DNA from 3 places in the Cobetia sp. BL01 genome. Region 1 is predicted to be linked to each of the others. Evidence: predicted binding sites of a transcription regulator. Region 1 holds the regulator's gene; each other region holds the start of a gene.
The links. Region 1 encodes PhoB, which activates phosphate uptake and scavenging genes when phosphate is short. Its sites were predicted from a motif close to TGTCATANNNNTGTCANA; they were not measured.

Region 1 (5,312 bases):
GGAAACTTCACTATCGTGCCTGACTACGCTGGCTTCAAGGGGTCTGCGACCATCGGCCATGGCATCGCCTAGCCTAGCAACGGCGGTGCCTGCCGCGCCAGCTCGACTTTCCTGCGAACGGAGGCGCCTGTCAACGCATATCCAATCAAGCGTTCGTTCGCATCGAGAGCGCGTGCATCGAGATCATCTCCCTCGCCCGTGATGTCCCAGCGCGCCACGGCCGTCCGAGGCGGGTAGGCCACGATGGGCAGCGCCGGTGTCTTGACCAGCACGGGCCAGGCCTTCCAGTCGAGCTCGACCGCCTCGCCGCACAGATTGGCGGCCAGCACCCGAGCCGCGGCCTGCAGGGGCTGCACGTACATGGCATTGACCCCTTCGACACTGGCGCAGTCTCCCAGCGCCCAGACATGCGGCCGGGAGGTGGCAAGGTGACGATCGACGCGGATGCCGTCCCCACCAGCACTCAACCCCGCGCCCTGTGCCAGCTTGATGCGTGGCGCGAGCCCCGTGGCCAGCAGCACCAGCGAGCCCTCCACCGCATGACCACTCTGCAGCACCACGCTGACGGGCGCCTGCGTTGCCTTGCCGGCGGTGATGGTCTCGACCATCTCGCCTTGCAGCCGACGCACGCCGATGGCATCGAAGGCCTTGCCAAGTCGCTGGCCGAGCGCCTGGGGAAGCAAGCCATCCAGCGGAGTGTCTTCCGCCGCGACCAGGGTGACCTCATGTCCTGCGGCTTTCAGGTCATTGGCGTATTCACACCCCACCAGACCGGCACCGACGATCACGACACGGCCACTCTCCCCCGCCTCACGCGCTGCCGTCAGCGTGGCGCTGAAGGCGGCATAGTCATCGAGATCATTGATGCTCATCACGCGCGAGCCGACCGAGTCATCGATGGGGAAGGGTCGCCGCGGCGCGGCACCGAGTGCCAGCACCAGCTCGTCATAGGCCAGGCATTCCTCGCCCAGCCAGACCTGTCGCGCGTGGGTATCGATGCTCGTCACTCGCTGATGGGTGCGCAGCTCGGCGTCCAGTTCATCCACCAGGGCCACGGAGGTCTGCCGTGCCAATGCCCGGGCGCTCATGCCCTTGGCAAAGGCGGTGGACAGCAGAGGCTTGGCGTAATCGTGGCCACTGTCCTGACTGACCAGGATCAGTCGACTGTCCTTGTCACGCGAACGCAGGGCACGCGCCAGGCCAATGCCGGCCATGCCGGTGCCGATGATGACAAGGGTACGAGGGTCGCGCATGGCGCCATCTCCTGAGATCGATCCGAGAGGAAAAGAGGGTAGTCGGGCCCCAGCATACCAGCCTGCCACTGGCGCGGGCATGCTCACGCTGCAGGCCTTGCGGTTCGGGCGTGCTAGACTCGCCACTTGTCATCCTGACAGGGAATTCATCGTGGTCTGTCACTCCCACTCGGCAGCGTTTGCCGGCAAGATCGCCATCCGGGCCATGTCTCGCTCGGAACTCAGCACTCCCTGCGCTCACCAGAGAGCGATGGACTCGGCGGTCCGCCGCCACTGGCAGCCCGCCGCGAGCCTGCAAGGCGTCATGCCGGCCGGCTGGTGGCCATGGCTGTCCTCCAGCGACTCGCTGACCCAGCGTCTCGATCACGCCATGCGCATGCTCGATGGTCAGGGGCTGCGCGTGCGCCTGCTGCTGCAGGACACCGGCCCTGCCCGGCGTGATGAGGCGCGGATGCTGGGTATCGCGCCACGACGCCATGTCTGGCGGCGCGAAGTGGCCCTGTGTCATGGCGATGAGCCCTGGGTGATCGCGCGCTCGCTGGCGGCGCTGGACCTGGCCCATGGCCACCGTCTTTCGACGCTCGGAGAAGGCTCGCTGGGCCATTGGCTGTTCCGCCAGCCCGACCTGACCCGCAGCGCCATCGATGTCAGCCGGGCGCCACTGAGGCTTGCCAGCACGCAGCCGCTGGCACGCACCGCCAGCCTGTGGATGCGCCGCTCGATGTTCTCGCACGGTCGCTTCCGGGTACTGGTCCAGGAAGGTTTCACCCCTCGGTTCCAGCACGCTCTGGAACTCTGATTCCCCACTGCCGTTCGATCAGGAGTCTTGATGTCAGCGTCATCCGCTTCCCGCCCGTCCAAACTGGCCGATTACCTCGCCCTGACTCGTCTGGACCGCCCCATCGGCACCTGGCTGCTGATGTGGCCGACCCTCTGGGCCCTGTGGCTGGCGGCCGATGGGCTACCGGACCGCGATACGCTGCTGATCTTCGTGGCTGGTGTCTATCTGATGCGTGCCGCCGGCTGCGTGATCAACGACTACGCGGATCGCCACTGGGACAAGCATGTCGAACGCACCCGCGATCGCCCGCTGACCTCAGGACGCATCACGGAGCGCGAGGCGCTGACCCTGTTCGGTGTGCTGGTCGCGGCCGCCTTCGTGCTGGTGTGCTTCACCAACCTGACCACGGTGCTGCTGTCGATCGTCGCCGTGCTGCTGGCGGCCAGCTATCCGTTCATGAAGCGCTTCCATCATCTGCCGCAGGTGGTGCTGGGTGCCGCCTTCGGCTGGGCGATTCCGATGGCCTTCGCGGCGACGCTTGAGGAGGTGCCGACCTATGGCTGGTGGCTGTTCGCGGCCAATCTGATGTGGACGGTGGCCTACGACACCGCCTATGCGATGGTCGATCGCAATGACGACCTCAAGGTCGGCATCAAGTCCACCGCCGTGCTGTTCGGCCGCGCCGACACGCTGATGATCGGTCTGCTGCAGCTGGGCATGCTGGCGGTGTTGATCGGCATCGGCCTGCACCTGGCACTGGGCATCTTCTACTGGCTGGGGCTGGCCGCGGCGGCCGTGACCTTCGTCTGGCAGCAGCGCCTGATTCGCGAGCGGGAGCGTGGCCCCTGCTTCCAGGCATTTCTCAACAACCACTGGTCCGGCCTGCTGATCTTCGCGGGCATCGCGCTGGCGACCTGGCCAGCTGCCTGACCCCTCTTTCCGGCCAATGGGCCCGAGTCCTCATCCGATCTGCCAGCGATCTTCCTCATGCGGCGAGGCGTGGCATTCACGCCTTGAGAGAGTTGAGGGACTCGCTGGCAAGCCGGGCGGCAAGCTGCCAAGCTGGCGATTGTCATCTCACTGTCATATAAGCAGGTTGTAATCGTCATCGACTTGTCATTCTGGCGCGTGCGCCGACTGCTGCATGGGATCTAGCGATGAGCTCCAAGACCGTACTGATTGTCGACGACGAATCCTCGATACGCGAGATGATCGCCGTCGCCCTGGAAATGGCGGATTACCGCGTGCTGGAGGCCGACAATGCCCAGGACGCCCACGCCATCGTCGTCGATGAAAAGCCCGATCTGCTGTTGCTGGACTGGATGATGCCCGGCACCAGCGGGCTGGAACTGGCGCGCCGCCTCAAGCGTGACGAGACCACCGCGGAGCTGCCGATCATCCTGCTCACCGCCAAGGGCGAGGAAGACAACAAGATCCAGGGGCTCGAGGCCGGGGCGGACGATTACATCACCAAGCCCTTCTCGCCACGCGAGCTGGTGGCACGCCTCAAGGCCGTGCTGCGCCGCACCACGCCCAAGGGCGTCGAGGAGTCGGTGGAAGTCGAGGGTCTGATGCTCGACCCCGCCAGCCACCGCGTGACCGCACACGGCAACTCCCTGGAGGTCGGCCCCACCGAATACCGCCTGCTGCAGTTCTTCATGACCCATCAGGAGCGCGCCTACACCCGCAGCCAGCTGCTGGATCAGGTCTGGGGCGGCAATGTCTATGTCGAGGAACGTACCGTGGACGTGCACATTCGTCGTCTGCGCAAGGCGCTGGGCGAGGGGCATCAGCACTTGATCCAGACCGTCCGCGGTACCGGTTATCGCTTCAGCGCCCAGGCCTGAGACGCGGATGCGCTACTGGACGAACGAGCTATGGCGGCTGGGCTATCTGGCGGGCGGCTTCGGGCTGGTCGGCGGACTGCTCGGCCTGCTGGGCTGGGGCCTGGCGCTGGGGCTGGCGCTGTACCTGTTCGTCCATCTCAAGCACCTCAAGAGCCTCTACACCTGGCTGATCACCAACCCCCATGAAGAGCCGCCGCCCGGCGATGGCGTCTGGGGGGATCTGCTCGATCGTCTGTATCGCTACCAGAAGGGTCAGCGTCAGGCGCAGGAGCGACTGCGCAGTATCCTCAACCGCATCCAGGAATCCTCGGAAGCGATGCGCGATGGCCTGGTGATGCTCGACAATCACGGCGACATGGAGTGGTGGAACAGCGCTGCCGAGCAGTTGATCGGCCTCAAGGCCAGTCACGACCGCGGCCAGCACGTCACCAACTATCTGCGTGACCCCGTGTTCATCGATTACTTCAATCGGCTGGCCTATCGTGAGCCGCTGACCCTGCAATCGCCGCTCTCCGACAACCTGACCCTGCAGATCTCCATCACCCTGTTCGGTGACAACGAGCGCCTGGTGATGGTGCGCGATGTCACCCGTCTCTACCGTCTCGAGGAAATGCGCCGCGATTTCGTGGCCAATGTCTCCCATGAGCTGCGCACGCCGCTGACGGTACTGGCCGGCTACCTCGAGACCTATTCCGACTATGCCGATGACCTGCCCCCGCGCTGGCAGCGTGGCCTGGGACAGATGCAGAGTCAGACCGACCGCATGCAGCACCTCGTCGAGGATCTGCTGACCCTGTCGCGCCTGGAGACCGACGAGCTGTCGGGCGAAGGACGTCGCATCGACATGGCACAGCTGCTGACACGTATCCGGGAAGATGCCGAAGGCCTCTCGAAGGAGCGGCATGTCATCACGGTGGAGGTCGAGCCCGGACTGGCCCTGATGGGTGAGGAGCAGGAGCTGAGAAGCGCGATCTCGAATCTGGTCTTCAATGCGGTGCGTTACACGCCGGAAGACTGCCACATCACGCTGCGCTGCCAGAGCACCAGCGAGGGCGTGATGGTCGAGGTGGAGGATGACGGTGACGGCATTGATCCCGTGCATCTACCGCGCCTGACGGAGCGCTTCTATCGCATCGACAAGGGACGCAGCACCGCCACTGGTGGCACCGGGCTGGGGCTGGCCATCGTCAAGCATGTGCTGATCCGCCATCAGGGCCGCCTGGAGATCGACAGCCTGCCCGGCGAGGGCGCACGCTTCCGTTGTCATTTCCCGGTGGAACGCCGCTGCGCGACGACTGCCTGACGGTTGCAGCCCCACTGACACGAACGCCCCGCCGCGCCCTCTGCATGAGGTCACGGCGGGGCGTCGTGGTATCTGCGTTCGTCAACGCTCGCGATAAAGCCTGGCTCAGCGGCGCGGGGCAGGCAGCT
Region 2 (5,312 bases), on a different contig from region 1:
GAAAGTCTTTCTCTGCGCCGCGGGTTTTTCAGCCAGGCAGCGAGAGATAGTGTCAGTCACTTCCCGAGACAGACCTGCTGCCACGTGACGTAACAGCTCTTGCCGTTGGGCCTATGACAACCACTGACTATAAGGGGCATCTCCATGCTCACCTTGATCGTGAAATTTGACGTCAAGCCCGAACAACTCGCTACCTTCAAGCAGGCCTTGGCTGACAACAAGCTGGGCTCAGCGGCTGAACCGGAGATGCTGGAAATGCGTTTCTTCGCGGCCAAGGATTCTCCCACCACCATCTTCGCCTACGAGCGCTGGGCAAGCGCCGAAGCTCATCAGGCACATGTGAATCAGCCATACGCGCAAGCCCTGCTGAAACTGGCTGACACGGCGTTGGCATCGCCATTCGAGGTGATGCCCTTGAACGATACTGACCCGGCGCCATTGCATGAGGCGAACCCCAGGCACGTGCAGCCGGAAGATGAGGTATTCAGTATCTTCTTCATCTTCAAGATCAAGGAAGAATATCGCGCTCGATTGCTGCAGCAATTCACCACGCATGTGGCGAAGACGCGCAGTGAGGAGCCGGGCAATCTCGTGTTTGATCTGTATACCATCGACGGGCAGGACGACACGCTGGTGATATACGAGCATTGGCGCACGGAGTCAGACCTGTGGGACATTCACTTCCAGCAGCCCTATGCCATCGAGACAGGCAAGCTCTTGGAGCAGGCCATGGTCGGGGACATGCAGCAGTACCTGAATATCGTCAGCGAGTTCTGAGTTCTCCCGCCGGTCATTCGTTTCCTGTTTACCCATGCGATGCGCAGTCTTTAGAGGCTGCGCATTGTGCGTTCACCCCCTCCTTGAACATCAGCGTGTCATCCCACCGCCATCCACGCCTGTGAGCTCAACCAGGCGGCTGTCATGAAACCCTGCAGCGCCAGCGGTACGTAAGCTGGCAGGCCAGTGCGAGTCACGCGAATGTGATAGTTTCTGGAGCGTCCAGCCGTTTGGCGGCGCAGAGTCCCGGGCATTTTCTTCGCCGGCGGGGCAAGCGGCGCCGTGTTATTACCCGGTAGTGGCAACCCCTTCATCTTTGGTCAGGACCCCTCGTCATGAGTGATGCGTATTACCTCCACCTTACCGATCGCCTGCGCGAACAGCTGAAGGACCCTGATGCCTTTGAAGATAGGCGATTGCCCTCGGAACGCGTGCTGGCCGAGCGCTTCGATACCACGCGCGTGACGTTGCGTCAGGCGTTGGGGCAGCTGGAGGGAGAAGGGCGCATTCATCGCAGCAATCGGCGTGGGTGGTTCGTGTCGCCGCCGCGGCTGGATTACGACCCCACGCGTGACTCCGGCTTCAATGACTATGTGACGGCGCAGGGGCGGCGGCCACGGACGGAAGTGCTGCTGACCGATGTTCAGGCCTATCCACCGGCTGCGCAAGCGCTGGGCCTGGCGGCCCAGACACCGCTCTATCATATTCGCCGCCGGCGTTTCGTGGATGAGCGCGCCGTGCTCAGCGAGTCGATGTGGGTGGTGCCGGAGCGTGCCCCGGGACTGCTCGAGGAGGGCCAGTTCGGGGTGTCACTGTGGGCGGAGCTGCGCGGGCGCTATGGCCTGACGCTGGCCCACCGTGAGCTGCGCTTCTACTCCGAGTCGCTGGGGGAGCAGGCCGCCCGGGAGCTGGGGGTCGCCATGGGTAGTTCCGGTCTGACCGTACGTCGCGCTACCTTCGATGAGCAGCATCGTCCCATCGGCTATGACGAAGAGCGCTGGCTGCACAATGCGCTGTGCATCACCGTCACGCTCAAGAACAAGCCCTGAACCCGCGCTGCAGGGACACTATATGAGGTAACACTGTTTCACTGGGCCTTCAACTGACTGTCACGGGGGTGTCATTCGGCCCGCCCATACTCTTGGTATATACCAGATGGCGAGAGCCATTCATTCCAAGCGTTGGAGAGTCCCGATGTCCTTCTTGACCCGTTCCTTGCTGGCCAGTGCCGTTGGTCTAGTCGTTTCCCTCAATGCCCAGGCGGCCACCGAGCTCACCGTCTATACCGCGGTGGAGTCCGATGATCTGCAGAAATATGCCGAGCGCTTCCAGCAGGCGCATCCGGATATCGACATCAAATGGGTACGCGACTCCACGGGCGTGATCACCGCACGATTGCTGGCCGAGAAGGACAACCCGCAGGCGGATGTGGTGTGGGGCCTGGCCGCGACCAGCCTGCTGGTGCTCGAGAAGGAAGGCATGCTGTCGCGTTATGCCCCCAAGGGAGTCGAGGCGCTGGATACCAAGTTCGTCGACCCCGCCTACCGTGATGGCCAGGACCCGTCCTGGGTCGGAATGGACGCCTGGGTCGCCTCGCTCTGCTACAACACCGTCGAAGGTGAGCGACTGGGAGTGCCCAAGCCGACGTCTTGGGAAGACCTCACGCGTCCCGAGTTCAAGGGCCACGTGATCATGCCCAACCCGAGTTCTTCCGGTACCGGCTATCTGGATGTCGCCAGCTGGTTGCAGCTGTGGGGTGACGAGGGCGGCTGGGAGTACATGGACCGCCTGCACGACAATATCGCCCGCTACACCCACTCAGGCTCCGCGCCCTGCAACCTGGCCGGTTCCGGCGAGGCCGTGGTCGGTGTGTCCTTCGCCTTCCGAGGCGCGCGCCTCAAGGCACAGGGCGCACCGGTGGACCTGGTCTTCCCCGAGGAAGGGCTGGGCTGGGACATGGAAGCCGCGGCGATCATGAAGGGCACCGACAAGCGTGAGGCGGCGCAGACACTGATGGATTGGGCAGTGTCCAAGCCGGCCAATGAACTCTACAACGAAGGCTATGCGGTCGTGGCCTATCCGGGGGTGGCCAAGCCGATCGAGCATTATCCGGCCAATATCACTGAGATGATGATCGAGACTGACGTTGCCAAGGCGGCCAACCAGCGGGATGCAGTGCTCGCCGAATAGCAGCGCCGTTACGACGGCAAGTCCGACAGTCAGTAAGTCACGCCCAGCCACCTTCGTCATTGCCCCGGCGCCTTGCGCCGGGGCCGGGAGTTTCTCGCATGTCTCTTGTGACCGCACCCCCGCGTCATCACGCCTCGCGTCAAGCGCTGCCAGCGACTGCCGGCGCCTCGCCTCGCGCGGCCTCCGGCCCTGCAGCCCGGGCACCTGCGGGTGACGCAGCGCCTCAGGCACCCATCTCGCGTTCTGCGTCGTCAGATAGCATCCACCTCAAGATCAGCGGCCTCACCAAGCGCTATGGCCAGTTCACGGCCCTGAGCGAGATCGACCTCGCGATCCGCGAAGGCGAGTTCGTGTGCTTCCTCGGCCCCTCCGGCTGTGGCAAGACCACCTTGCTGCGCGCCATCGCCGGGCTTGCGCCGCAGAGCGAAGGCACCATCCACCAGCGCGGCCAGGACATCTCGCGGCTGCCGCCGCAGGCGCGCGACTTCGGCATCGTCTTCCAGTCCTATGCGCTGTTCCCCAATCTCACGGTGTTCGACAACGTGGCCTATGGGCTACGCAATCGGCGCGATGCGCGTGACGCGATGCGCCGGCGCGTGACGGAGCTGCTCACCCTAGTGGACCTGGCCGGCAGTGAAGGCAAGTATCCGGCGGCCCTGTCCGGGGGCCAGCAGCAACGCGTGGCACTGGCGCGGGCACTGGCGACCGAGCCGGGGCTGCTGTTGCTCGATGAGCCGCTTTCAGCACTGGATGCGCGCGTACGCCTGCATCTGCGCAGTCAGATCAAGGCGCTGCAGGCTCGGCTGGGCGTCACCACCATCATGGTGACCCACGACCAGGAAGAGGCCCTGGCCATGGCGGACCGCATCGTGGTGATGAACCATGGTGTGATCGAGCAGATCGGCACCCCCGCCGAGATCTATCGTCAGCCGGCGAGCGCCTTCGTGGCCGAATTCATCGGCAGCATGAACTTCCTGCAATGCTGTCCTGAGAACGCCAGTACTCTGCGTCTGGGTCAGCAGCGTCTGGAATGCGCGGCGCATGATCTTGAGGGGCTGGATCAGGCGCGTCTGGCCATTCGCCCGGAAGCCGTCTCGCTGTGCGCAGTGGGTGAGGGGCTGCCGGCGCAGGTGGAGCACGTCGAGTTTCTCGGCGCCTTCCTGCGTATCACTCTGACGCTTGAGGGCTGTGGGCAGACACTGTCGGCGGATGTGGCGCTCAAGGACAGTGAGTCACTGGGCGTGCGGGTCGGTGCCCGGGTGGGTGTGCGTCTGCCGTCCGAGGCGATCCGCCTGTACCCGCTGGTGGAGGCGCAGGCATGATGGCGCGTGCATTGCCCTTGTCGGGAAGGCTGTCAGGCGAGTCCGGCTTGCGTCTGTTGATGTTGCTGCTGGCCCTGGCGCTGCTGGTCATCGGGCTGCTGTTGCCGCTGGCCACCATGCTGATCAAGAGCGTGCAGGACCGCAGCGGCGACTTCGTCGGCCTGGCCAACTTCGCGCGCTATGTGCAGACGCCGGCGCTGGTCGGCTCGATCATCAATTCCGTCAGCATCGCGCTGATCAGTACCCTGACGGTGGTGAGTCTGGCGTTCCTGTGCGCGTACGGCATCACCCGCACCTGCATGCCGGGCAAGCGCGTCTTCCGCATGCTGTCCATCCTGCCGCTACTGGCACCGTCACTGCTGCCAGCCATCAGTCTGGTGTATCTGTTCGGCAATCAGGGCTGGTTCAAGGAAGCGTTGCTGGGGGAGAGCATCTACGGCCCCATCGGCATCGTGATGGGCATGACCTTCTGGATCTTCCCGCATGCGCTGATGATCATGATGACGGCGCTCAGTAACAGCGATGCCCGTCTCTATGAAGCCGCGGATGCGCTGGGAACGCCCAAATGGCGCAGCTTTCTGACCATCACCTTGCCGGGGGCGCGCTACGGCATCATCTCCTGTGCCTTCGTGGCCTTCACACTGGCGATCACCGATTTCGGCGTGCCGAAGATCATCGGCGGGCAGTTCAGTGTGCTGGCCACCGATGTCTATCGTCAGGTGGTGGGGCAGCAGAACTTCCAGATGGGCGCGGTGGTCAGCGTCATCCTGCTGTTGCCGGCCTTGCTGTCCTTCGCGGTGGACCGCTGGATCCAGCGCCGTCAGGTCGCGCAGCTCTCGGCGCGCGCCGTTCCCTGGCAGCCGACGCCAAGCCCGCTGCGTGACTGGGTCTTCGCGCTGCTCTGCTACGGCGTGGCCGCCGCGATTCTGGCCGTGATCGCCACCGCCATCTATGCCTCGCTCGTGCAGTTCTGGCCCTACAACCTGAGCCTGACCCTGGATCACTACGCCTTCAAGCCGCTGG
Region 3 (5,312 bases), on a different contig from region 1:
ACGCGCGTGACGATGAAATGTCGCTCACGATTCCTGGGGGTCACGGCGGTCCATTTGCTCTGCAACAGTTTCTCGGGGTTGATGCGGTTCATGCAATGTCTCGTCGGTAAAAAGGAAAAGGGAAAATGAGGAACAGGGGAAGGTATCTGAACTGGGGTAACGGGAGGATGAATCTGACCCTCAAGTCACTTCTTGAGGCCGCTCACTGCCCGAGCGGCGTTGCTCGCGCTCCTGCAGGTAGCGCGCGGGCGTGGTCCCGAGCAGTTTCTTGAACATGCTGATGAAGGCGTTGACTGACTGATAGCCGACGTCTTCCGAGACGCGCTGCACGCTCATGCCTTCGGCCAGCAGGCGAATCGCCACCACCAGGTGCAGTTGCTGGCGCCAGCGGCTGAAGCTCAAGCCGGTGTCACGCTGGATAAGCCGGGCGAGGGTGCGTTCGCTCATCGCCAGTTCGCTCGCCCACTCGGCCAGGGTGCGCCGATCATCCGGTGTCTTGATCAGGGCATCGCTGATGCGGGTCAGCCGCGGGTCTTCAGGCAAGGGCAGATGCAGACGTTCGCTGGGCATGCAGGCCAGTTCTTCCAGCAGGACATCGACCAGCCGCGCTGTCGGCCCCTGTTCAGGATATGGCTGGGGCAGCTCCGCCAGACGCAGCACCAGCTCACGCAACAGGGGCGAGATCGACAGCGTACAGCTGTGGCTCGGCATCTCAAGCGCTCCGGGCTCGATGAACAGGTGGCACACGCGGCCGCCACGGGTCAGGTGGTTGCTGTGGGGCAGGTTGCCGGGAATCCAGACGCCGCTGTGCGGCGGCACCATCCACAGCCCTTCCGGCACGCGGCTGGTCACGACGCCATGCAGGGCGATGACCAGCTGTCCCTTGCGATGCTGGTGGATCGGGACTTCCATCACCTGTTGTCCGGTATCCACATGCAGGGCGCTGGCCGGAATCTCGTAGATGTCCGGGTCATGTTCGCAGACGCTGCTGGAGAAGGGCACGGAGGAGTGACCGCTGGCGACTCCCGACGATGAGGTTGCGTCTCGCGTGGCAAGGGAAATCGGCGTCGCGGAGGTCCTAGAGGAGGTGGCTGGCATGTCGGCTCGCAGATTGTCCGATTTCAGGTATCTGATGTCATGATGGCTCAATTCTGCAGCGATATTGGCGATTACGCTATCGTTAATCTGCGCGGGAATTCACCTCTGATGTGTCGTCCCGCTATCTGTCCGTTCCAAGTTCGCTGCGAGCGTCTCATGACTGAACTCTGCCACTCTTCTCCTGTTCGGCGATTGAGCCATCCTGCCGTGTTGATCGCCGGCATCCTGATGATTGCCATGAATCTGCGTGCGCCCTTTACCAGTATCGCACCGTTGCTTGAGCGGCTGCAGGCGGCGCTGGGCTTCAATGCCACGGCGGCAGGGTTGCTGATGATTCTGCCGCTGTTGGCGTTCGTCGTGGTGTCCCCCTGGGTACCCCGTCTCGCACGTCATGTGGGGCTTGAGCGCAGTGTCTTCCTTGCCTTGCTGGCGATCGCCGCCGGCATCGTGCTGCGGGTGCAGGGCAACACGCTGGCGCTCTATGTGGGGATCGCCTTGATCGGGGCGGGCATCGCGGTGGGCAATGTGCTGTTGCCCAGTCTGGTCAAACGCAGCTTTCCCCGACACATCGCGCTGCTGACCTCCTGCTATGTGCTGACCATGGGCATCATGGCCGCCATCGCCTCGGCGGTGATGGTGCCGCTGGCGCAGGACAGTCCGGATGGCTGGCAATTCGCGATGCTCATCGTGGTCATCCTGCCATTGATGACGATGGTGATGTGGTGGCCACAGTTGTCACATCGCTCCCTGCCGGCGGCGAAGGAAGTCGAGAAGGGTGCCGCGGGTCCGGTGCGTCAGGCAGCCGTGTGGCGCTCGCCACTGGCCTGGCAGGTGACGCTGTTCATGGGGATCAATTCGCTGCTGTTCTATACCGTCAACAGCTGGCTGCCGAGCATGCTGGCGGACAACGGCTTTTCCCCGGAAAAGGCGGGATCGTTGCATGGCCTGCTGCAGTTGGCCTCAGCCTTGCCGGGGCTGATTCTGGTGCCTCTGATGCCGCGCCTGAAGGATCAACGCCTGATCGCCTTCGCGACGCCCTGCATGTCGCTGGCAGGGTTCATCGGGCTGTGGCTGATGCCGGGGTGGGCGCTGGTGTGGGTGCTGTTGCTGGGCGCGGGCTCCGGTGCCAGCTTCATTCTCGCCCTGTCGTTCATGGGGCTCAGAGCGCGCGATGCCATGCAATCGGCGTCGCTGTCGAGCATGGCGCAGACCCTGGGCTATCTGCTCGCGGCCATGGGGCCGCCGTTGATCGGGGCGCTCTACGATCGGCAGGGTGACTGGCAGCTGGCATTGATGGTGTGTGCCTCCCTCAGTGTGCTGATGGCGGGGATCGGCTGGCTGGCGGGCAGGGACCGCCAGTTGCCTGAGGCGTCGGCATCTGAATAATGGAGCGTTGCCCTGAAGGGCTACAGGAACATCCCCCCATGACAAGGAAGTGAGAGATGGCGAATGCATCATCCGGAAGGAAAGGTCAGCCGGCCTCTGGTACCAAAGAGGCTGCGGGGAACACTCGGCGTCCGTGTGCAATGCGTCGCCTGCGGGCAGCCATCCTCGGTCTGGCCAGCATTGGGGGTATCGTGATGATCGCTCAGCCAGCCAATGCCGCGACGCTGTCACTGCGCGTGATCGAGACCACCGACATCCACGCCAACGTGATGGATTACGACTATTACAAGGATCGTCCCAGCGTGCGCATCGGCCTGGTGCGGGCGGCGAGCCTGATCCAGCAGGCGCGTTCCGAGGTGGTCAACAGCGTGCTGCTGGACAACGGAGATCTCATTCAGGGCAGCCCGATGGGCGATTACATGGCGGCGGAAGGTCTCGAGGAGGGTGATGTCTTCCCGGCCTACAAGGTCATGAATCAGCTGGATTACGATGTCGGCAACATCGGCAATCATGAGTTCAATTACGGGCTCGAGTATCTCGAACGGGCGCTTTCCGGCGCGCAGTTCCCCTATGTGAACGCCAATCTGCTGGACGCCACGACCGGCGAGCCGTACTTCACGCCTTATCAGATCACCCCCCATGCCTTCACCGACAGTGAGGGCAACGCTCAGACAGTGAAGGTCGGCTATATCGGCTTTGCGCCGCCGCAGGTGATGACCTGGGATCGCAAGCACCTCAAGGGCCGCCTGACGGCCGAGGACATCACCGAGAGCGCCAGGCGCTGGGTACCCGAGATGCGCCGGGCGGGCGCGGATGTGGTGATCGCCATCCCACACTCCGGCATCTCGACTGACCCTTACCGGGTGATGGCCGAGAATTCGGTGTATTACCTTTCGCAGGTGGAAGGCATCGATGGCATCGCCTTCGGGCATGCCCATGCGGTCTTCCCCAGCGAGGAATTTGCTGAGGTGCCGGGGGCCGATATCGCCAAGGGCACCCTCAATGGGGTGCCGGCGATGATGCCGGGGCATTGGGGCAGCCATGTGGGCGTGATGGATCTCGAACTGAGCAATGACTCGGGCCAGTGGCGGGTGGTAAGTGGCCAGACAGAGGCACGCCCGATTCAGGTGGGTGGCGAGGCGCAGGTGGGGGAAGATGCCGAACTGGCGGCGTTGGTCGAGCATGAGCACGGCGCCACGCGGGAGTACGTCAACCGCAGCATCGGTCGCGCCAGTGCGGCGATGAAGAGCTATCTGGCGCTGGTGCAGGACGACCCGACGATCCAGATCGTCAATCGTGCCCAGGCTGATTACGTCAAACGCTTCGTCGAAGGCGACCCGGACCTGGAAGGTTTGCCGATTCTCTCGGCAGCCGCGCCGTTCAAGGTCGGTGGCCGTCACAATGACCCGACCCAGTTCACCGAGATGGAGGCCGGCGAGCTGAGCTTCCGCAATGCCGCCGACCTCTATCTCTATCCGAATACGCTGGTGGCGCTCAAGGTTACCGGCAAGGAAGTGCGGGAATGGCTAGAGTGCAGTGCCGGGCAGTTCCATCGCATTGACCCGAATCTCGCCACGCCCCAGCCCCTGATCAACTGGGAAGGTTTCCGCAGCTACAACTTCGATGTGATCGACGGCGTCGAGTATCAGGTGGATGTCACGCAGCCGGCGCGTTATGACGGCAATTGCGCGCTGATCGACTCCGATACCCACCGTATCCAGGGGCTTGCCTACGAGGGCGAGCCGGTCAAGGACGACGATGTCTTCCTGCTCGCGACCAACAACTATCGCGCCTACGGCGAGGACTTCCCCGGCACCGGAGAGTCGCATGTCGCCTTCGCGTCACCGGACGAGAATCGCAGCATTCTGGCCCAGTACATCTCGCGACAGACGCAGCAGCAGGGCGCGGTGGACCCTGCGGCGGATCACAACTGGCGTCTGGCCGCGATCGACACGGACACCCCGCTGGACATTCGCTTCACCACCGCCCCCGGCGAGGATGCGCAGCAGTTCATCGATGCCCAGGCGGTCTATCCGATGACGCTGGTAGATCAGGACGAGATGGGCTTTGCCCGCTATCGCGTCGGGCTGGACCGGATGCGATAGCCGAGGCAGCTCATTGTTGAGCACGTAGTTATTGGCCTGGATTCAGGTGGGAAAAAACGCCAGTCAGCGATTGCTGACTGGCGTTTTTTGTCGCCAGGCGCTACCCGCCATCTGTTTTACTATCCGCTTTCACTTCAATACTCTCGAGCGCAGTCTCACTGCGGATCACCGCCAAGGCGCGTGCAAGGCGATGCTCAGCAGCACACGTTTGCCGCGCTCGATGCGGCTGACGCTGTGTTCGTGAAGGTCGGGGCGGAAGAACACCACGCGGTCCGTGAGGCAAAAAATGCTGCCATCGGTCTCGAAGACACCGCCCTGGCGGGGTTTCTTGAGCACGATATTGAGCTTGTAGTAGCTGCCGCTACCCATCGGGTCGTTATGGCGCATCACGCTGTGGCCCTCGGGGTAGGTCACCAGATTGATGGTCAGGCGGCGAAGATCGAGCAGACTACGGTTGATGACACGGGCCATTGGGCTTTCCCTTTGAAGATTGCGGCTATTGAAACGTATTTTGAGTGATTGATCAAAAAAGAGGTTGAGTGATTGCTCAAGAATACGTACGGTGGCTCCACATTCACGGCGCACAAGGCTCGGCAATCGAGATCGCCGAGGCCGTGATTGAGAATCGAGCAAGCAAGGAGGTCAGCAATGAGCCACGACAATGTGACAATGGAAGCCCTGGAAACCCGTTATGCGATGATCGAAGGTCACCGCATTGCCTAC

Region 2: ACZYGA_RS12860 (putative 2-aminoethylphosphonate ABC transporter substrate-binding protein) is a predicted target of PhoB. The motif match lies at 1,885-1,902, and genes of this name have one in related genera.
Region 3: ACZYGA_RS13320 (bifunctional 2',3'-cyclic-nucleotide 2'-phosphodiesterase/3'-nucleotidase) is a predicted target of PhoB. The motif match lies at 2,522-2,539, and genes of this name have one in related genera.

What each region holds. Positions count from the first base shown of each region.
Region 1 covers NZ_JBVBEE010000005.1:85,721-91,032, forward strand. Annotated here, with positions in the region: gene ACZYGA_RS11005 (NAD(P)/FAD-dependent oxidoreductase) at 69-1,253, opposite strand; gene ACZYGA_RS11010 (chorismate--pyruvate lyase family protein) at 1,405-2,052, shown strand; gene ubiA (4-hydroxybenzoate octaprenyltransferase) at 2,083-2,964, shown strand; gene phoB (phosphate regulon transcriptional regulator PhoB) at 3,192-3,881, shown strand; gene phoR (phosphate regulon sensor histidine kinase PhoR) at 3,889-5,184, shown strand; gene cysZ (sulfate transporter CysZ) at 5,290-5,312, opposite strand, start outside.
Region 2 covers NZ_JBVBEE010000007.1:46,339-51,650, forward strand. Annotated here, with positions in the region: gene ACZYGA_RS12850 (putative quinol monooxygenase) at 145-777, shown strand; gene ACZYGA_RS12855 (UTRA domain-containing protein) at 1,113-1,826, shown strand; gene ACZYGA_RS12860 (putative 2-aminoethylphosphonate ABC transporter substrate-binding protein) at 1,972-2,967, shown strand; gene ACZYGA_RS12865 (putative 2-aminoethylphosphonate ABC transporter ATP-binding protein) at 3,066-4,289, shown strand; gene ACZYGA_RS12870 (putative 2-aminoethylphosphonate ABC transporter permease subunit) at 4,289-5,312, shown strand, end outside.
Region 3 covers NZ_JBVBEE010000007.1:142,244-147,555, forward strand. Annotated here, with positions in the region: gene ACZYGA_RS13305 (TIGR02450 family Trp-rich protein) at 1-92, opposite strand, end outside; gene ACZYGA_RS13310 (helix-turn-helix domain-containing protein) at 181-1,098, opposite strand; gene ACZYGA_RS13315 (MFS transporter) at 1,255-2,484, shown strand; gene ACZYGA_RS13320 (bifunctional 2',3'-cyclic-nucleotide 2'-phosphodiesterase/3'-nucleotidase) at 2,625-4,589, shown strand; gene ACZYGA_RS13325 (hypothetical protein) at 4,755-5,060, opposite strand; gene ACZYGA_RS13330 (alpha/beta fold hydrolase) at 5,238-5,312, shown strand, end outside.